DNA from 2 places in the Acidovorax sp. GW835-FHT14B10 genome. Region 2 is predicted to be linked to the other one. Evidence: riboswitches for the same ligand, from Rfam matches in the RefSeq annotation. Region 2 holds a riboswitch; the other holds the start of a gene.
What was found. Region 2 has a riboswitch for thiamine pyrophosphate ahead of thiM (hydroxyethylthiazole kinase). Riboswitches for the same ligand answer to the same signal wherever they lie in the genome.
Positions count from the first base shown of each region.

Region 1 (10,724 bases), on a different contig from region 2:
CTGCTGGCCGCCGCCCACCTGGTGGGCCTGAACGCCTGGGCCTGGCAGGAGCGTGGTGCACTTGCCGCCAAGCAGGCCGGTGTGCGCAAGGCGCTCACCCAGACATTTCCCAAGGTGCAGGTGGTGGTCGATGCCCCCGTGCAGATGGAACGCGAACTGGCCACGCTGCGCCAGGCCACCGGCAGCGTGTCACCGCGCGACCTGGAGCCCCTGCTCGCGGCAGCAGGGGCCGCCCTGCCCGCGGGCCAGCTGCCCAATGCACTCGAATACACCGCGGGCGAGCTGCGCCTTCGCGGCGTGACGCTGACGGCCGAAGAGCAGGCGGCCCTGGCCACCCGGCTGCAAGCGGCAGGCTACAGCGCCCGCCTGGACGACGGCAGCCTGTTGCTGCGCCCGGAGACCACACCATGAACACCTCCTTCCACACCGTCTTGCAAGACCGCTGGAAAGCCCTGGCCCCGCGCGAGCAGAATCTGCTGCTGGCCGCGGGCGCCGTGGTGGCCCTGGCGCTGCTGTGGTGGGTGGCCCTGGCACCGGCCCTGGCCACGCTGCGCACGGCCCCCGCGCGCCATGCGGCCCTGGATGCCCAGCTGCAGCGCATGCAAAGCCTGCAGGCCGAAGCCCTGCAACTGCAGACCGCACCCCGCAGCGCACCCGGCGATGCCGTGGCCAGCCTGCGCAGCGCGCTCACCCAGCGCCTGGGCGCCACGGCCCAGCTCACACTGGCGGGCGACCGCGCCACCATCACGCTCAAGGGAGCGCCCGCCGACGCCCTGGCCCCATGGCTGGCCCAGGCACGCAGCAATGCGCTGGCGGTGCCGATCGAGGCCCGTCTCGCACGAAGTGCGCCAGCGGCCAGCCCTGCGGCCCCCGCCACCCTCGGCAATGGGCCCGCTGCAGCCGTACCGCGCTGGGATGGCAGCCTGGTGCTGGCCCTGCCAGCCCGCTGACCAACTGCCTCTTCCGTGTTGCGCACCGTGCCCTCTTCCCAGCGTTCCCGCCCCCGCCGCAATGCCACGGCAGCCCCGCGCGCACCCTGGGGCTGGGCGGCGGCCGGCGTGCTTGCGGGTGTGCTGCCGGCCTTGGTGGTTTTTGCACCGGCGCGGTGGCTGGCCCTGGCAGTGGACCGCGCCAGCCAGGGGCAAGTGCTGCTGGCCCAGGCGCGTGGCACCGTGTGGACCGGTTCGGCCCAGCTGGTGCTGACCGGCGGCGGCGCCAGCCAGGACCGCACCGCCCTGCCCGGGCGCCTGGAGTGGCGCTTGCGCCCCCGCTGGACCGGCCTGCACGCCCAGGTGCACGCCGCCTGCTGCATGGCTGCGCCCCTGCAGGCCCGCGTGGACGCGCGCTGGGGCGGCGCGCGGCTGGCCATCGCCGATGGCCAGAGCCAGTTCCCCGCCGGCCTGCTGACCGGCCTGGGAACGCCCTGGAACACCCTGCAACCCCAGGGCCAGCTGGCCCTGCAGACCCAGGGTCTCGAAGCCCTGTGGACCGCCGGCCGCCTGGTACTGGCGGGCACAGCACAACTGGACGCGCGGGCCATGTCCTCGCGCCTGTCCACCCTGCGCCCCATGGGCAGCTACCGGCTCGTGCTGCAGGGCGGCGAAGTGCCCACGCTCACGCTGAACACACTCGACGGCGACCTGCGGCTGAACGGCAGCGGCCAATGGGTGGGCCAGCGCCTGCGCTTTACCGGCGAGGCCAGCGCCAAGCCCGAGCGCGAGGCGGCCCTGGCCAATCTCCTGAACATCATCGGACGGCGCAATGGCGCGCGCTCCATCATCACCGTGGGTTGACGCTATGACTTCCAATCTTTCACCCCGACTGCATTTTGCTATCAACACGATAGCTGCATGCGCTTTATTGGTATGCACCAGTGGTCCAGTTCATGCGCAAACGGCGATAGGAACCGGCACCAGCAGCGTGCGCCCGGGCGAGCCCGTCACGCTGAACTTTGCCAACGCCGAGATCGAGGCCGTGGCCCGCACCATGGCCACCATCACTGGTCGCAATGTGGTAGTGGACCCGCGCGTGAAAGGCCAGCTCACGCTGATCACCGAGCGGGCCGTGACACCCGCGGCGGCCTTCCAGCAATTTCTGGCGGCACTGCGGCTGCAGGGCTTCACGGTGGTCGAGTCCGCCGGCCTGTACAAGGTGGTGCCCGAGGCCGATGCCAAGCTGCAGGGCGGCAGCGTGAGCGTGTCGCGGGGCGGCGCGGCGGGCCCCGGCGGCGGACAGATCGTCACGCAGATCTTCAAGCTCAACTATGAGAACGCGGCCAACCTGGTGCCGGTGCTGCGCCCGCTGATCAGCCCCAACAACACCATCAACGTGAACCCCGGCAACAACTCGCTGGTGATCACCGATTACGCCGACAACCTGCAGCGCCTAGCGCGCATCGTGGCGGCCATGGATGTGTCCAACGCCAGCGATGTCGAGGTGATCCCGCTCAAGAATGCCGTGGCCGCCGACCTGGCGCCTCTGGTGGCACGGCTCATCGATGGGGGCGGCGCAGCCGCTCCGGCCGCGGCCCAGGGCCAGACCGACACCTCGTTCAAGACCACGCTGCTGCCCGAGCCGCGCAGCAACTCGCTGATCCTGCGCGCCGCCAACCCGGCCCGCGTGGCCCAGGTGCGCGCGCTGGTGGACAAGCTCGACCAGCCGCCCGTGCCCGGCAGCGGCGCGGCCAGCGGCAACATCCATGTGGTCTATCTCAAGAATGCCGATGCCACCAAGCTGGCGACCACGCTGCGCGCAGCCATCTCGGCCACGGGGGGTAACGCCGCGTCGTCGGGCTCTGCGGGAACGAGCGGCCTGTCCACCACGGTGGCGTCCTCCGGCACGGCCGGCGCCAGCAGCGCCAGCAACAGCGCCGGGCTGGGCGCCGGCAGCGGCGGCCTGGGCATGGGTGCAGGCGGGGGCTCCAGCAGCAGCGCCAGCGGCAACCAGCCCTCCACCGGCGGGCAGATCCAGGCCGACCCCACGACCAACTCACTCATCATCACCGCGCCCGAGCCCCAGTACCGGCAGCTGCGCGCCGTGATCGACAAGCTCGACGGCCGCCGCGCGCAGGTGCTGGTGGAAAGCCTGATCGTGGAAGTCACGGCCAGCAAGCTGGCCGAGTTCGGCATCCAGTGGCAGAGCGTGCTGGGCAGCAAGGGCGACGGCGTGGTGGGCGCCATCGGCACCAACTCGGCGGTGTCGGGCGGCAACATCCTGGGCCTGGCCGCCGGCATTGCCACCGGCAGCGCCACGGCACTGGCATCGCTGGGCGGAGGCCTGAACATTGCACTGGCGCCGCGCGTCAACGGCCAGTACTACCTGGGCGCGCTGGCCAACTTCCTGCAAAACAGCGGCGATGCCAATGTGCTCTCCACCCCCAACCTGATGACGCTGGACAACGAAGAGGCCCGCATCGTCATCGGCAACAACGTGCCCTTTGTCACGGGCTCGTACGCCAACACCACCGGCAACAACTCGGTCAACCCCTTCACCACCGTGGAGCGCAAGGACGTGGGCCTGATGCTGCGCGTGCGCCCCCAGATCAACGAGAACGGCACCGTCAAGATGGCCATCTACCAGGAGGTCTCCAAAATCGACGGCAACACCCTCAAGGACGTGAACGGCCCCACCACCAGCAAGCGCTCCATCGAGTCGAACGTGCTGGTCGAGGACGGCAGCATCATCGTGCTCGGCGGCCTGCTGGAAGACAGCTACCAGCAGGCCGAGGATAAAGTGCCCCTGATGGGCGACATCCCCGTGCTGGGCAACCTGTTCCGCAGCGAGAACCGCTCGCGCAAGAAGACCAACCTGATGGTGTTTTTGCGCCCGGTGGTGGTGCGCGATGCCGCCGCCAGCGACGCACTGATGCTCGACCGCTACGAAGCCATCCGTGCGCTGCAGCAGGTCGCGCAACCCGCGCCCAGCGCCGTGATGGGCTCGGTCTCGGCTGCCCCGGTACTGCCCGCATTGCGCCCCGAGGCCGCGCCGCCCGCGCCGGTGCCATCCGAGCCCGCGCCCGTCAGCACGCCCTGAGGCGGCACCACCATGCGCCATCCCCTGCCCTACGCCTTTGCGCGCACCGCCCAGTTGCTACTGGAGGACGACGGCCAGCAGCTGGTGCTGTGGCACGGCCCCCAGCCCAATGCCAGCGCGCTGTCGGAGGTGCTGCGCAAGCACCCCGTGCAGCAGTTGCTGCCGCTCGACGCCCATGGCCTGGCCCAGCGCATCAGCGCCGCCTACGCGCAGGGTGAATCAAGCGCCGCCACGGTAGTGAGCGAGGTCGAGTCCGACGCAGATCTCTCGCGCATGATGCAGGAACTGCCTGCCGTGGAAGACCTGCTGGAAACGGCAGACGACGCACCCATCATCCGCATGCTCAACGCCCTGCTCACGCAGGCTGCGCGCGATGGCGCCAGCGACATCCACATCGAGCCCTACGAGCGCCATTCCAGCGTGCGCTTTCGCGTGGACGGCAACCTGCGCGAGGTGGTGCAGCCCAATCGCGCGCTGCACGCGGCGCTGATCTCGCGCCTGAAGATCATGGCCGACCTCGATATTTCCGAAAAACGCCTGCCGCAGGACGGGCGCATCAGCCTGCGCCTGGGGACCCGGGCCATCGACGTGCGCGTGTCCACCCTGCCCAGCGCCCATGGCGAGCGCGCCGTGCTGCGCCTGCTGGACAAAAGCGAAAGCAAGATCAGCCTCGAAGCCGTGGGCATGCAGGGCGACACCTTGCAGCGCTTCACCAGCCTGATCGCCCAGCCCCACGGCATCGTGCTGGTGACCGGCCCCACGGGCTCGGGCAAGACCACCACGCTGTATGCCGCGCTGAGCCGGCTCGACGCCACGCGCAACAACATCATGACGGTGGAAGACCCCATCGAGTACGAGCTGCCCGGCGTGGGCCAGACGCAGGTCAACAGCAAGATCGACCTGACGTTTGCCAAGGCGCTGCGCGCCATCCTGCGCCAGGACCCGGACATCATCATGATCGGCGAGATCCGCGATTTCGAAACCGCGCAGATCGCCATCCAGGCTTCGCTCACCGGCCACCTGGTGCTGGCCACGCTGCACACCAACGATGCCGCCAGCGCCGTCACGCGCCTGACCGACATGGGCGTGGAGCCGTTCCTGCTGTCCTCGTCCCTGCTGGGCGTGCTGGCCCAGCGCCTGGTGCGCAAGATCTGCACCCACTGCACCGGCCAGGGCTGCGACGCCTGCGGCCAGACCGGCTACGCGGGCCGCACGGGGGTGTTCGAGATGCTGGTGACCAACGACACCATCCGCGCCCAGATCCACAACCAGGCCTCCGAGGCCGACATCCGCGCCGTGGCACTGTCCAACGGCATGGCGCTGATGCGCGACGACGGGGAGCGCCTGATCGCCGCCGGCATCACCAGCCGCGAAGAAGTGGTGCGGGTAACGAGGGACTGATCCCCTGGGGTGCGACGGTGGCTGGCGCCGTTGCACCCTGTACCGCCACGGGAAATTCGGGCGCGCAATGCGACCTGTTCAATGGCTGCAAGCGTTTACCGTATAAGCGCCATTCGCCACAAAGAGCGTCCAGCACCTATACAGAAAGCGCCAGAAGCTCTTTTTTAATAGCAACCGTCAGACCGGTTGGATCGGCACATACAGGCTGCCACCGCCGCGCTGGAACTCCTCGGCCTTGGTCTCCATGCCCGCCGCCAGCGCCTCGGCCTCGGCCATGCCCTTTTGCGCAGCGAAGTCGCGCACTTCCTGCGTGATCTTCATCGAGCAGAACTTGGGCCCGCACATGGAGCAGAAATGCGCCACCTTGGCCGAGTCCTTGGGCAGGGTTTCGTCGTGGTATTCCTTGGCCGTTTCGGGGTCCAGGCCCAGGTTGAACTGGTCCTGCCAGCGGAAGTCGAAGCGCGCCTGGGAGAGGGCATCGTCGCGCGAGCGGGCGCCGGGGTGGCCCTTGGCCACGTCGGCCGCGTGGGCGGCGATCTTGTAGGCGATGATCCCCTGCTTCACGTCATCACGGTCGGGCAGGCCCAGATGCTCCTTGGGGGTCACGTAGCACAGCATGGCCGTGCCCATCCAGCCGATCATGGCGGCGCCGATGGCGGACGCAATGTGGTCGTAGCCCGGCGCGATGTCGATGGTCAGCGGGCCCAGGGTGTAGAACGGCGCCTCGTGGCAGGTCTTGAGCTGCTCGGTCATGTTGGCCTGGATCATGTGCATGGGCACATGGCCGGGGCCTTCGATCATGGTCTGCACGTCGTGCTTCCAGGCCACCTGGGTGAGTTCGCCCAGCGTGTGCAGTTCGGCGAACTGCGCTTCGTCGTTGGCGTCAGATGCGCAACCAGGGCGCAGGCCATCGCCCAGGCTGAACGACACGTCGTACGCCTTCATGATGTCGCAGATGTCCTCGAAGTGCTCGTACAGAAAGCTCTCGCGGTGGTGCGCCATGCACCACTTGGCCATGATGGAGCCGCCGCGCGAAACGATGCCGGTGCGGCGCTGGGCCGTGAGGTGGATGTAGGCCAGGCGCACGCCGGCGTGGATGGTGAAGTAGTCCACGCCCTGCTCGGCCTGCTCGATCAGCGTGTCACGGAAGATCTCCCAGGTCAGGTCTTCGGCGATGCCGCCCACCTTCTCCAGCGCCTGGTAGATCGGCACGGTGCCAATCGGCACGGGCGAGTTGCGCACGATCCAGTCGCGCGTGGTGTGGATGTTCTTGCCGGTCGAGAGGTCCATCACGTTGTCGGCGCCCCAGCGGATCGCCCAGACGAGCTTTTCCACTTCCTCTTCGATGCTGGAGGTGACGGCCGAGTTGCCGATGTTGGCGTTGATCTTGACCAGGAAATTGCGGCCAATCGCCATCGGTTCCACCTCGGGGTGGTTGATGTTGGCGGGGATGATGGCGCGGCCCCGGGCCACTTCGTCGCGCACGAACTCGGGCGTGATGATGCGGGGGATGCTCGCGCCCAGGGGGTTGCCCATCAGGCGCTTTTCACGGCCCGCGTCGGCCAGGTACTGCTGCATCCACTCGCGCTTGCCGTTTTCACGGATGGCCACGTACTCCATCTCGGGGGTGATGATGCCCTTCCTGGCGTAGTGCATCTGCGTTACGTTGGCGCCGGCCTTGGCGCGCAGCGGCTTGCGCTGCAGGGCGGCGGCCTCGGTGCGCAGCTGGGCCAGGCGGGTGGCGTCCTCGCTCTTTTGCCCGTCGTCAAGCGCCACGGGAGCGCGGCCTTCGTAATGCTCCACGTCGCCGCGGCCGGTGATCCAGCCGCCGCGCACACTGGCCAGGCCCTGGCGCACGTCGATCACGGCGTTCGGGTCGGTGTAGGGGCCCGAGGTGTCGTACACGCTGACCTGCTCGCCGTTGGTCAGCGCAATGTCGCGCACGGGCACACGCAGGTCGGCGTGCAGGTGGCCGGGGATATAGGCCTTGCGCGAGGCAGGGAATGGTTCGCGGGTGAGGGCGAGCAGTTCGGCGAATTTCTCGCGGGCGACAGGTTCGGGGGCATTCATGGGGCAGTCTCCTGGTTCCGGTGGCGGGGCTGCTCCGGAATGGACCTGCTCCCCCGCAGCTGCACGGGACAACTGGGGCATGGAGGGATCGGCTCTTCTTCCGCCGGAATGAACCGGATCAAGTTCGTCGGGTTCGCGTCTGGGCCCGCATTTCAGGCCTCCGCATCTCAGTGCATCAGCACACCCCGGAGCAGGCGCGAGTATAGGCCAGCGCGGCGGCGGCTGCTGCCGTGCCGGTTTTCAGGCCAGGCGCCCGATGAACAGCACGGCAAAGAAAAAGACCGCCGCGATGAGGGTCCACTTCAGCACCACCAGGCCAAAGCGCTTGTAGCGCGCCTGGCCCGTGCCGGCATAGAACGCAAAGGAAACCGCTGCAGCCAGCAGCAGTGCCATGGACAGCCAGCGAAACAGCAGCATTTCAGCGCCCCCCCCCTGCGCGGCGAAAACTTGCGCAGCGCTGGCCAGGGACGCCAGGCAAGGGCCGCCCCGCAGCGAGGGCGTCGTCCCCCTGGAGGCTGAGGGCCGCGACTCCAAGCCTGCCTGCGCAAGCTTGGACGTGCCTGAAGAGCTGCCGCCTCTGGCGGCGGCACCGAGGCGCGAGGTCGCTCAGGGGGACGTTCATGTTCACCAGGCCCGCGCGGGTTGCAGGAATCCGCGGGGCGCCTGGCGCTCGTCCTCGAACGTCACTTCTTCCCAGGCGTCGCGCTGCGCCAGCAGCTCGCGCAGCAGCAGGTTGTTCATGGCGTGGCCCGAACGGAAGGCACTGTAGGCCGCCAGCAGGGGCTTGCCGACCAGGTACAGGTCGCCCATGGCGTCGAGAATCTTGTGTTTGACGAACTCGTCGTCGTAGCGCAAGCCCTCGCTGTTGAGCACCTTGTAGTCGTCCATCACGATGGCGTTGTCCAGCCCTCCGCCCAGCGCCAGGCCGCTGGAGCGCATCATTTCCACGTCGCGCGTGAAGCCAAAGGTGCGCGCGCGCGCAATATCGCGGCTGTAGTTGCCGGCCCCCAGGTCGAACTCGACCCGCTGGCCCGTGGAGTCGACCGCCGGGTGGTCGAAATCGATCTCGAAACTGAGCTTGTAGCCATGGTAGGGCGTGAGCCTTGCCCACTTGGCTGCGGCCCCCTCGCCCTGGCGCACCTCGACCGGCCGGGTCACGCGAATGAAGCGGCGCGGCGCGTTCTGCAACTCGATGCCTGCGCTTTGCAGCAGAAAGACAAACGATGCCGAGGAACCATCGAGGATGGGGACCTCTTCTGCCGTGATGTCCACATACAGGTTGTCGATGCCGAGGCCTGCACAGGCCGACATCAGGTGCTCCACGGTGTGCACCTTGGCATTGCCCGTGCCAATGGTCGATGCCAGGCGGGTATCGGTCACCGCCGTCGCGCAGATGGGGATGTCCACGGGCTGGGGCAGATCCACGCGGCGAAACACGATGCCCGTGTCGGGCTGTGCCGGCCGCAGGGTCAACTCGACCCGCTGGCCGCTGTGCAGCCCCACGCCAACAGCGCGGGTGATCGTCTTGAGGGTGCGTTGCTGAAGCATCTGGGGATTTTAGTGGGCCAGCCCTGCGCCAACCACCCTGCGCCTTGCTATGACCCTGATAGAAAACGGAGTGGCCGAGACCGGCGCAACCCGTGCCAGGGATGCCTAGCAAGGGCCGCCCCGCAGCGAGGGCATCGTCCCCCTTCCCGCATCGCGCAGCGATGCGAGAGAAGGGGCTGAGGGCCGCGGCTCCAAGCCTGCCTGCGCAGGTTTGGACGGTCCCGAAGAGCAGCCACCTCTGGGGGCTGCCCCGAGCGGCGCAGCGCCACAGGGGGTTGTCCTCTATCAATCCGCCTGCTTGCGCAGGAAAGCCGGAATCTCCAGATCGTCCATGCCACCCGACGAGAGCGCATCCACGCGGGCGGCCGCCTGCGTGCGGTTGGTGCGCCAGACGCTGGGCACCGACATGCCGCCGTAATCGGCCTGGGAACCACCGACCATGCCACCGGCCACCCCGACGGCACCGCCCATGCCACCGCCAACAGTCATGGGCATCTGGTAGGCCATGTTGTCTGTGCCGGTGCGCAGACCGCCCTGCACCACCGAAATGGGCTGGCGGCGTGCGTTGGGGCGCGACAGGCCCGTGGCCACCACGGTGACGCGGATCTCGTCGCCCAGGCTGTCGTCGTAGGCGGCGCCGTAGATGACATGCGCATCAGGCGAGGCGTAGGCATTGATGGTGCTCATGGCCAGGCGCGACTCGGACAGCTTCAGGCTGCCCTTGGCGGCCGTCACCAGCACCAGCACGCCCTTGGCGCCCGACAGGTCGATGCCTTCGAGCAGCGGGCAGGCCACGGCCTGCTCGGCGGCGATGCGGGCGCGGTCGGGGCCGCTGGCGGTGGCCGTGCCCATCATGGCCTTGCCGGGCTCGCCCATCACGGTGCGCACGTCTTCGAAGTCGACGTTCACATGGCCGTATTCGTTGATGATTTCGGCGATGCCGCCCACGGCGTTTTTCAGCACGTCGTTGGCATGCGCAAACGCTTCGTCCTGGGTGATGTCATCGCCCAGCACTTCGAGCAGCTTCTCGTTGAGCACCACGATCAGCGAATCGACATTGGCTTCGAGTTCGGCCAGGCCGTTGTCGGCATTGGTCATGCGGCGGCCACCTTCCCAGTCGAAGGGCTTGGTGACCACGCCCACGGTGAGAATGCCCATTTCCTTGGCCACGCGCGCGATCACGGGCGCTGCGCCGGTGCCCGTGCCGCCGCCCATGCCGGCGGTGATGAACAGCATGTGGGCGCCCTGGATGGCGGCACGGATGTCGTCCACCGCCGCCTCGGCAGCGTCCCGTCCCTTGTCGGGCTTGCTGCCCGCGCCCAGGCCGCTCTGGCCCAGCTGGATGGTGCGATGGGCCGAGCTGCGGGTGAGCGCCTGCGCGTCGGTGTTGGCGCTGACGAACTCCACGCCCTGCACGCTGCGGGCAATCATGTGTTCAACGGCGTTGCTGCCGCCACCGCCCACGCCGATCACCTTGATCTGGGTGCCCTGGTTGAATTCTTCGGCTTCGATCATTTCGATGGTCATGTTGGAGCTCCTGGTTCTAGATTCGTATGCAATTGCCAATTGAGAGATGGGGTCATTTTTCTTGTAGTGCGTGGCGGTCCTGTACATCGCCATCGCTCGCGCGGTATTCGGTGAGGGCTCCCACGCGCCAGCCACAGTGGATATTT
Region 1 is NZ_JBXAGC010000007.1:116,001-126,724, reverse strand. Features, by position in the region: gene gspL (type II secretion system protein GspL) at 1-411, shown strand, start outside; gene AC1Q5S_RS07800 (type II secretion system protein M) at 408-950, shown strand; gene gspN (type II secretion system protein N) at 978-1,793, shown strand; gene gspD (type II secretion system secretin GspD) at 1,798-4,032, shown strand; gene AC1Q5S_RS07785 (GspE/PulE family protein) at 4,045-5,433, shown strand; gene thiC (phosphomethylpyrimidine synthase ThiC) at 5,611-7,503, opposite strand; TPP riboswitch at 7,582-7,701, opposite strand; gene AC1Q5S_RS07775 (hypothetical protein) at 7,744-7,920, opposite strand; gene lpxC (UDP-3-O-acyl-N-acetylglucosamine deacetylase) at 8,128-9,051, opposite strand; gene ftsZ (cell division protein FtsZ) at 9,337-10,578, opposite strand.
Region 1: it holds a riboswitch for thiamine pyrophosphate, as region 2 does, so the genes downstream of both, thiC (phosphomethylpyrimidine synthase ThiC) here and thiM (hydroxyethylthiazole kinase) in region 2, are expected to answer to the same signal.

Region 2 (10,724 bases):
ATTTCATCTGCACCCACAGCATGCGCCCCGGCGCGACACCCAGCGACGCGGCCGACCGCTTGGTCAGCCGGGCCAGCAGCATGGCGTCACCCACGCGCACACGCACCAGCGCAAGGCCGGGGTGCTGGTCGTCTCCCACGGCGTCGACACAGCCGCGCAGCACGTTCTGGATGCTGCTGCTTCCCGGCTCTTGCGCCAGGCTCACGTCCCGCGCCAGCACCCGCACCCGAACGCGGCGCCCCACGGGCAGACCCTGGTCGCGCACCCACAGGCTGCCCCCCGAAAAATCCACGCGCGCCAGATGCCATTCATGATCGAGCTCGCCCACCGTGGCATCCAGCACCGCGCCAGCGTCTTCCCCCAGCGTGATGGGCAGATCGATGCGGGCCAGCGTTTGCGCCAGCGGCCCGCTGGCCACGACCCGGCCGCCGTCCATCACCACCAGGGTGTCGGCCAGCCGCGCCACTTCATGGGGTGAGTGGCTGACATACAGCACGGGGATGTCCAGCTCGTCGCGCAAGCGCTCCAGGAAGGGCAGGATTTCCTGCTTGCGCTGCAGGTCCAGCGCGGCCAGCGGTTCGTCCATCAGCAGCAGGCGCGGGTTGACGGCCAATGCCCGCGCAATGCCGGCCCGCTGGCGCTCGCCCCCGGACAAGGTGTCGGGCTTGCGATCGAGAAGATGGCCGATACCCAGCAGGGCAATGGCCTGATCGAAGCCCGCCTGCTGCGTGCCCTGGCTGCGCTTCATCCCGTAGCGCAGGTTGCCCATCACCGTCAGATGGGCAAACAGGCTGGCCTCCTGGAACACATAGCCAATGGGACGCTGGTGTGCAGGAACCCAGCGGCCAGCGTCTTGCCACACATCACCGCCCACCACCAGGCGCCCTTGCGGGGCGCGCTCCAGCCCGGCAATGCAGCGCAGCACGCTCGTCTTGCCCGAGCCAGACGGGCCGAACAGCGCAGTCACGCCGCGCACCGGCAAGCCCAGGTCCACGTCAAGACAAAAGCCCGGCCACTCGCGCCGAAAACGCGCCTGGATGCCTGCCATGTCAGCCACCCCTCTTGGGTTGCGGGCGCCAGGCATACAGGGCCAGCAGCACCACAAACGAGAACACCAGCATCACCGCCGACAGCCGGTGCGCCTGCACATATTCCAGCGCTTCCACATGGTCGTAGATTTGCACCGAGGCCACGCGGGTGACGCCGGGCAGGTTGCCGCCAATCATCAGCACCACACCGAACTCGCCCACGGTGTGGGCGAAAGTCAGCACCGAGGCCGTCAGAAAACCCGGCGCCGCCAACGGCACGGCCACGGTAAAGAAGGCATCGAGCGGCGAGGCGCGCAGCGTGGCGGCCACTTCGAGCGGCCGGTCGCCCACCGCCTCGAAAGCCGTTTGCAGTGGCTGCACCATGAAAGGCAGGGAATAGAACACCGAGGCAATGACCAGGCCGCCGAAAGTGAAAGGCAGTGGGCCCAGGTTCAATGCCTGGGTGAGTTGCCCCACCAAGCCGCTGGGCCCCATCGCCAGCAGCAGGTAAAAGCCCAGCACCGAGGGCGGCAAGACCAGGGGCAAGGCCACCACGGCGCCGATCGGTCCCTTCCAGCGCGACGGGGTGCGTGCCAGCCACCAGGCGATGGGTGTCCCGAGCAGCAGCAGGATCAGGGTGACCAGGCCCGCCAGGCGCACGGTCAGCCAGAGGGCTTGCAGGTCACCGTCCGTCAGCATGGTGTTGCCTCCCACGAATCACATGGTGCCCCGGCGATGCAGCCCAAGCCATGACCAATGCCTGCATGTACGCCGGCACCCTACTTGCTGGCGGTTTCGCCGGGCAGGACGAAACCATACCGGGTCATCACGGCGCGGGCGGCCTTGCTGCCCATGTAATCAGCGAACTGCTGGGCGAGCGCGTTGTTCTCTGCCCGCCGGGTGATGATGAACCCCTGCTCCAGCGGCGCATGCAGATCGTCCGGAATGAGCCAGTAACCGCCCTTTCTGGCCAGTTCGGGGCTGACCGCCAGGGCCAACGCGATGATGCCCACCTGCGCATTGCCGGTCTGCACAAACTGCGCAGTGTGGGCGATGTTCTCGCCATAGACCAGTTTGGGTTCGACCTTGTCCCACAGGCCCGAAGCCCGCAGCGCTTCTTCGGCGCGCTTGCCATAGGGTGCATGCCGGGGGTTGGCGATGGCGACGCGGGCGATTTTGGCGCCGGTCAGGCTGGCCAGCGTCATCTGGCGGGCGTCCATGCCGGCACTCCACAGCACGATGCGGCCCAGGGCGTAGGGCTTGGCCTCGGAGGCGGCGAATCCGGCCTTGGCCAGCGCGCGCGGAAAGGCGATGTCCGCCGAAAAGTACAGGTCGTAGGGCGCGCCCTGTTGGATCTGGGCGTGGAACTTGCCCGACGAGCCGTAGATGACATCCACCTGGTCGGCGCTGTGGGCCTGATGGAAGGTGGTGACGATCTCGTCCATGGCGAACTTCAGATCAGCCGCAGCCGCCACGGTGATTTTCCCGGCATGGGCCGAGACGGCACACAGCATGGCGCTGACAAACAGCAAGGGGCGAAAAAAAAGCATGGCCGCAAGCATACGGCACGCATCCGGACCCGCCCATTGCCGCCACCCCACACGGACCTGTTGATGCGATCCGGTCAATTTTCAATGGAATAATGCTCTAGCGCCTATGCAGCAAGCATCATAAGCTATTTTATTTATAGCAATCAGCGATGACTCAGGCGCCTCACCGCCCAGTCGCCCAGGCTCTGAATGGCCTGCACAAAGAAGATCAGCACCACCACCACGGCCAGCATGATGTCGGGCAAAAAGCGCTGGTAGCCATAACGGATACCCAGGTCGCCCAGGCCGCCGCCGCCAATGGCACCGGCCATGGCCGAGTAGCCGGTCAGGCTCACAAAGCTGATGGTCAGGCCGGCCACGATGCCGGGCAGGGCCTCGGGCAGCAGTACCTTCCAGACGATCTGGCCGGTGGTCGCCCCCATCGACTGGGCGGCCTCGACCAGACCGTTGTCCACTTCGCGCAGCGCGGTTTCCACCAGGCGGGCAACGAACGGCGCGGCCGCCAGCGTGAGCGGCACCACGGCAGCCGCCGTGCCGATGGACGAGCCCGTGATCAGCCGCGTGAACGGGATGATCGCCACCAGCAAGATGATGAACGGCGTGGAGCGCACAGCGTTCACGATCCAGCCCACGGTCTTGTTGAGCGGGCTGTTTTCGAGCACACCACCCCGGTCCGTGAGGCGCAGAAACACCCCCAGCGGAATGCCGATCAGGCCGCCCACCACGCCCGAGATGCCCACCATCACGATGGTTTCCCACAGCGAGGTGGCAAACAGCTCCAGCATCATTTCTGAAAAATTCTCGAACATCGCTCAACCTTCCGTTGTCACTTCTTGCACCACCACGCCTTCGCCGCGCAGCTGCGCAATGGCGGTCTGCAGCCGGGCGCCGTCTCCGCTGGCATACACAGCCAGCGAGCCGAAGGTCTGGTCCTGGATCTCGTCGATCTGCCCATGCAGGATGGACAGGTCCAGCCCGTGCTCGCGGATCAGGCGCGACAGGATGGGCTGGTAGGCCCGCTCGCCCGAATACGACAGGCGCAGCAACTGGCCCACACTGCCCTGCAGCTGGCCCGACAGGTGGCGCACATGGTCGAGCACGCTGGCGGGCAGCTCCTGCGGCACGATCTCATCGATCAGGCTCTTGGTGATGGACTGTTGCGGGCGCGTGAACACGTCGATCACGGGGCCCTGCTCCACGATGCGCCCGGCATCGATCACCGCCACGCGGTCGGCCACCTGCTTGATGACCTGCATCTGGTGCGTGATCAGCACCACCGTGAGACCTAGCTCTTTATTGACCTGGCGCAGCAGCGCCAGGATGGAACGCGTGGTTTCGGGGTCGAGCGCGGACGTGGCCTCGTCGCTCAGCAGCACCTTGGGCCGGCTGGCCAGCGCGCGCGCAATGCCTACGCGTTGCTTTTGTCCACCCGAAATCTGCGCGGGGTAGCGGTCGGCCAGTGCCGACAAGCCCACGAGATCAAGCAGCGGATTCACCCGCGCACGGATGGCCGCCCTGTCCATGCCCGCCAGCTCCAAGGGCAGCGCGGCGTTGTCGAACACCGTGCGCGACGACAGCAGGTTGAAGTGCTGGAACACCATGCCGATGTCGCGGCGCGCGGCGCGCAGATCGGCGTCCTTGAGTTGCGTGAGATCGCGGCCTGCCACGATCACCTCGCCCCGGGTGGGCCGGTTGAGCAGGTTGATCACCCGCACCAGAGAGCTTTTGCCCGCACCACTGCGGCCGATGATGCCGAACACTTCGCCCGGCGTGATGTGCAGGTCGATGCCACGCAGGGCCTCGACCGGGCCTTGTGGGCCCGGATAAATCTGGGTGATACCCCGTAAATCGATCATGAAATGACATTGCGCCGCGAAGGCCTGGAGCCACCGCAGCGCAAAAAGTTGGAGGGAGGCTGAACTGTAATCAGAAAATATAAACCATCAAAATATCAAAAAATAAAGTAATAAGACCCTCTGGTTATTTGGCCAACGCGGCGCCGTCATCGGCGCACATCCAGGAAGACTCCGGCGGGGGTGGGACCCCTCACGCCGGCCGGTGGCGGGCCTGCAGTTCGCGCGCAACCAACGCGCCGAGGGCCAGCACCCCCAGCGCGGGACCGGTGAACACCGCTGCCAGCCAACCCCGGTCCACGCTGGCCGCCACCACCAGCACGCCCATGGATTGCCCCAGAAACAACAGGCAGGCAAACAGCGTGACGGCAGTGCCCCGCGCCTGCGGCGCCATCTGCGTTGCTTGCGTCTGCAAAGTGTTGTGCCGCATGTAAAAGCCCAGCCCCGCCAGGAAGCAGCCCAGCACGGCCCAGGCCACCACGGGTACCCACGCCAGCAACAGCAGGCCGCTGGCAATTGACCTGCCCCCTTCCAGCCGTGCCAGCATGAATTGGCCCTGGAAGAAGAACATTAGTCTGCGCAATTGTCTGATTCCCCCAGGCGACTTAAAGCAGTTGCTGTCAATCAGGGACATGCCGTGTATTCCCGTTTCTAACACGCCCGTACCCGTGTGCTAGCAGGGCGAATTATCGCTAATCAAAAGAATGACAATTTGTCAATAAGTAGTTACGAATGAGCACGATGCCAGCACCTTGGATAAGCTGATTTAGAGAAACCGCGCCATGAAAGGTGCAACGCAGCTTTTGCCCAACGCGTTTATCACGCTCGGCCCGGCGCCCTGAGCACCGGACCTGGACGATGCAGGTATCGAGGTAGCGATGAGCGTACCCCTGCACCTGGGACCACAGACCGATTCACAACCGAAGAGGAGACAATCTGATGGACGACCGAACCCTTGCTGCAACTGCCAACACCGAGCGCATGCGCAGCCTCCGAAGACGCTTTTTGATCAATGGCACAGCAGCCGTCGTTGGTGTCGCAGGTACCGCGCGCGCGGCGGCGCCGCTGGGCGCGGTTGAACGCGAGGTGCCTGCCGACGCGACCAAGACCCAGGGCTATCCGCTGGAGGACTCAAGCTATGGCTCACGCTCTCAGTTTGAGACCGAGGTCCGCACGCGCTTCAAGACCGCGACGCCTGCGTCGTCGTGGACAATGACACCGCTGCAGAACAGTATCGGCATCATCACGCCTTCGGGTCTTCACTTCGAGCGCAGTCACGGCGGAACTGCGGTGATCGATCCGGCCAAGCACATGCTGTACGTGCACGGCATGGTCAAGCAGCCGCGAAAGTTCACGATGGCCGACATCCGCCGGTTCCCGTCGCTGTCGCGCATCATGTTCATCGAGTGCTCGGGGAACGGCCTGACCGAATGGTCCAAGCCAACAATGAAGACTGTGCAGGGCACGCATGGTCTCACCTCATGTTCCGAATGGACTGGAGTGCCTCTGGCCACGGTACTGCGTGAAGCGGGTCTGCGCACCAATGCCAAATGGCTACTTGCCGAAGGCGGCGACGCCTCGGTAATGACCCGCAGCATCCCCATGGCCAAAGCACTGAAGGACTGTCTGGTGGCTTACGGCCAGAACGGAGAAGCGCTTCGACCCGAGCAGGGCTATCCACTTCGGTTGATCGTGCCGGGCTACGAAGGAAACACCCACATCAAGTGGCTGCGCCGCATCGAGGTCTCCGATACGCCCTTCATGACGCGCGAGGAGACCTCCAAATACACAGATCTGATGCCCGATGGCAAGGCGGTGCAGTTTTCGTTCGAGATGGATGCCAAGTCCGTCATCACCTCGCCGTCCGGTGAGATGCAGCTTGACGGGCCTGGTTTTCTGGAAATCACTGGATTGGCATGGTCCGGTCGCGGAGCCATCAGGAAGGTAGAGGTTTCGACCGACGGCGGCGCGACCTGGAAGACGGCAGCGCTGCAGGGCCCTGTTCTGCCCATTTGCCACACGCGTTTTCGACTTCCTTGGCGCTGGGATGGCAAGGCGGCCATCCTGCAAAGTCGCTGCACTGACGACACGGGCTACGTGCAACCCACACTCGGGCAGCTGATTGCCGCGCGGGGCGGCGCACTGAATGGTCCGATCGGCTCCATCTATCACTTGAATGCCATCCAGAGCTGGCAGGTCGCGAATGACGGAAAGGTCTCCAATGTCCACCACTATTGAGCGCGGAGTTCGTTTCGCCGCTTTCTGTCTGTTCACCAGTTCGTGCTTCGCGGCGGGTAACACCGCCGCCGAGGGGTTCGGCATCGGCAGCCTGGCGACCGCCGACGAATTGAAGACCTTTGTCTCGCCGCTGCCCGATGGGCGCGGTCTGCCACTCGGATCAGGTTCAGTCATGCAGGGAAAAGCGATCTATGAGGCACAGTGCGTGGCCTGCCATGGCGACAAGTTACAGGGTGGCATCGGAGACAAGCTCATCGGTGGTCGCGGCAGCCTGGTAAACAGCGACGCCAAGAAGGCGCCCGTGAAGACAATCGAAAGTTACTGGCCCTATGCAACTACGCTGTTCGACTATGTCAAGCGTGCAATGCCTCTGTACACACCAGGCAGTCTGAGCAATGACGAGGTTTATGCCATCTCGGCCTACATCCTCTCGGAGGCGAAGATCGTCGGCCCCGATGCCACGCTCGATGCCAGCACGCTACCCCAGGTGCAGATGCCGAACCGAAATGGCTTCGTTGCGGATCACCGGCCTGAAAGATTCGTACCCGCTTCCAAGGCACCGCACTCGAAATGAGCACGCGAGGGAGTTCGCATTAGGGGGCGAGCCATCCCCCCCTCCAGTTTGCAGCGCCCTGCCCTCGGCCGGGCGTGTCCGATTTTTTGTGTAAACGGGTCGGACTTCAGTTGACAGAGATGCGGTCTGCGAACTGAATGGTAAAGTGGGTCAGCGCAGCTTTCCAATTGCGGATAGGCATGATCCACTTCTGGCTGATGTTGCGCAGGGCCAGATAAAACAGCTTGGTCAGCGCCTCGTCACTTGGGAACGAACCCCGGTTCTTCGTCAGCTTCCTCAAGCCCATGTTCACCGACTCGATGGCATTGGTGGTGTAGATGACCTTGCGGATTTCAGGCGGGTAGTCAAAGAACGGGGTCAAGCGGCTCCAGTTCCTGCGCCAGGACTGGCCAATGGGCAGGTACTCGGCATCCCACTTGGCCTCGAACTCACCCAGGCGCAGCTCGGCCTCCTCGGCGGTGGCCGATTGGTAGATGCGCCTCAAATCGGTGGCCACCTCTTTCCTGCGTTTTCCACGACACGTAGTTCAGGCTGTGGCGCACCATGTGCACGACGCACAGCTGCACCACCGCCTTGGGGAGCACGGCCTCGATGGCCTCGGGAAAGCCCTTGAGCCCATCGACACAGGCGATGAAGATGTCCTGCACGCCCCGGTTGCGCAATTCGGTCACCACCTGCAGCCAGAACTTGGCACCCTCTGTCTGGGCCAGCCACAGGCCCAGCACCTCCTTCTCCCCGTTCATGGTGATGCCGATGGCCAGGTACACCGCCTTGACGCGCACTGCGCCCTCGCGCACCTTCACATGGATACAGTCCAGGTAAACGATGGGATAGATGGCTTCGAGCGGCCGTGCCTGCCAGGCTTTGACCTCGTCGGCCACCGCATCGGTCACCGATGAAATCAAGCTGGGCGAGACCTCGGTGCCATACATCTCCTGCAGGTGACTTTGAATCTCGCGCACCGTCATGCCGCGGGCGTACAGCGAGATGATCTTGTCGTCGAAGCCGCTCCAGCGAGCCTGGTGCTTGGGGATGAGCTGTGGCTCGAAGCTGCCGTGGCGGTCACGCGGAACCTCGATAGGCAGTTCGCCGAACTCGCCCTTGAGGGTCTTCCTGCTCTTGCCGTTGCGGGTGTTGCCGCTGGCGTTGGCGACGGCTTCGTGGCGCTCGTGGCCCAGGTGCTCGGTTAGCTCGGCGTCCAGCGCTTTCTCGACCAGCAGCTTTGTCAGTTGCTTGAGCAGGCCGTTCTCACCAATCAGGTCTTCAGGCTTCTTGTAGTTGGCCAGCAAGCCGGCCAGTAGTTCTTCGGGGACGTCGTGTTTCTTGGGGGCCATGGTGTTTGCGGACATGCGGGCTTGCGCCCGCGTGGAATTGTCCGTTTACACAAAATTCTGCACACCCTCCGAGCAGGATGCCCGTTCGGTCGCCGCCGCGTTGGGCAAGACGCTCGACCTGCGCTTCGAGCCGGCGCCACGCGCCCGGATCAGCGGCGTGGCCACCGAACTCGCCAGCGCCTTCTCCAACCTCGTAAGCAACGCGGTGCGCTACACGCCCGACGGCGGAAGCGTCGCGGTGCGCGCCCAGCTGGCCGAAGAAGGGCGGCTGGAATTCTCGGTGCGCGACACCGGGCCGGGCATCGCGCCGGAGCATATTCCCAGGCTCACCGAACGCTTTTACCGGGTCGACCGAAGCCGCTCGCGCGAGACCGGCGGCACCGGCCTCGGCCTGGCCATCGTCAAGCACGTGGCCCAGCGCCACGGCGGCGAGCTGAAGATCGAGAGCCGGCCGGGCGCGGGGTCCACGTTTTCGATCGAGCTGCCCGCGGCGCGGGTGCGGTCCGAGGAGCCCGCCGACGCGCTCCAGGGATAATCGCGACCAGCCGGGCACCGCCCGGAAAAAAGCTAGGGGTGTCGGCGCCAGCGCCGACTGAGAAATACCCTTTGAACCTGAACTGGGTCGTGCCAGCGGAGGGAAGCGATGCGCAGCCTGCGCCTTCCGCCAGCCGACCCGCTTGCCAGAAGGATGTCCGGATGGGCCACAACCCGATCGATGCCGCCGCCGCGTGGGCCGACCTGCAGGCGGTGCGCGAGCGAGCGCCGCTGGTGCACAGCATCACCAACTTCGTGGTGATGAACTACAACGCCAACGCCCTGCTGGCAGTGGGCGCCTCGCCCGTCATGGCGCATGCCCAGGAAGAGGTGGCGGACATGGTCGGCATCGCGCAGGCGCTGGTGCTCAACATCGGCACCCTCGAGCCGGACTGGATCCGGGCGATGAAGACCGCATTGCTGGCCGGCCGCGCCCGCGGCATCCCGGTGGTGCTGGACCCGGTGGGCGCCGGCGCCACGCCGTATCGCAACGCCGCGCTGGCCGAGCTGATGGGCGCGGGCGCGCCGAACATCGTGCGCGGTAACGGTTCCGAGATCATGAGCGTGGCCGGCCTGGCGGCGAAGACGCGGGGCGTCGACAGCGGCGCGTCGTCGAGCGAGGCGGTGGACGCCGCCAAGGCGCTGGCGTGCGACATCGGCGGCGTGGTGTGCGTGAGCGGCGCCGAAGACCATGTGGTGGACGCGTCGGGCCGCTGGGCCATGCTCTCGAACGGCCATCCCTGGATGACGCGCGTGACCGGCGTGGGCTGTTCCGCCAGCGCCCTGGTGGGTGCGTTCGCCGCCGTGCAGCCCGATGCCTGGCGCGCCACGGTGTCGGCGATGGCCTGCCTCGGCGTCGTCGGCGAACTGGCCGTCGAGCGCACCCAGGCCGCCGGCGCGGGCGTGGGGCGGCTGCAGATCGAACTGCTCGACGGCCTACAACTGCTCGAGCGCGAGGCCTTCGCGTCCCGGCTCAAGCTGGCGCTGCGCGCCTGATCGCGCCGTGGAATTCCGGATCGACGTCCTGCGCCTGTGCCTGGTCACCGACAGCGCGCTGTGCGGCGAGCGCGGCGTGCTCGCGGTCGTCGAGGCCGCCGCGCGCGGGGACGTGAGCTGCGTCCAGCTGCGCGAAAAGGCACTGGACACCCGGGCCTTCGTCGAACGGGCGCGCGCGCTGAAGGCGTTGCTCGCGCCGCGCGGCGTGCCGCTGATCATCAACGACCGCGTCGACGTGGCGCTGGCCTGCGGCGCCGACGGCGTGCACGTCGGCCGGAGCGACATGCCGCCGCAGGACGTGCGCCGGCTCATGCCGCGGGCGCTCATCGGCCTGTCGATCGAGGCGCTGACGCAACTGCCCGCCGCCGAACTCGCGCCAGTCGATTACTACGGGATCAGCCCGGTGTTCGCGACCGGGACCAAGGCGGATGCCGCGCCGGCCCTGGGACTCGATGGCCTGCGCGAGATCCGCGCGCGCACCGCGCGAGCGCTGGTCGCGATCGGCGGCATTCACGCGGGCAACGCCGCCGCCGTCATGGCCGCGGGCGCCGACGGCGTGGCCGTCGTGAGCGCGCTGTGCGCGGCGACGGACCCGGCCGCCGCGGCGCGGCTGTTGC
Region 2 is NZ_JBXAGC010000027.1:55,802-66,525, forward strand. Features, by position in the region: gene modC (molybdenum ABC transporter ATP-binding protein) at 1-1,048, opposite strand, end outside; gene modB (molybdate ABC transporter permease subunit) at 1,050-1,727, opposite strand; gene modA (molybdate ABC transporter substrate-binding protein) at 1,808-2,578, opposite strand; gene AC1Q5S_RS17950 (methionine ABC transporter permease) at 2,722-3,387, opposite strand; gene AC1Q5S_RS17955 (methionine ABC transporter ATP-binding protein) at 3,391-4,434, opposite strand; gene AC1Q5S_RS17960 (MFS transporter) at 4,625-5,065, opposite strand; gene soxC (sulfite dehydrogenase) at 5,371-6,669, shown strand; gene AC1Q5S_RS17970 (c-type cytochrome) at 6,653-7,243, shown strand; partial or broken gene AC1Q5S_RS17975 (IS256 family transposase) at 7,350-8,577, opposite strand; partial or broken gene AC1Q5S_RS17980 (ATP-binding protein) at 8,696-9,112, shown strand; TPP riboswitch at 9,137-9,233, shown strand; gene thiM (hydroxyethylthiazole kinase) at 9,274-10,107, shown strand; gene thiE (thiamine phosphate synthase) at 10,115-10,724, shown strand, end outside.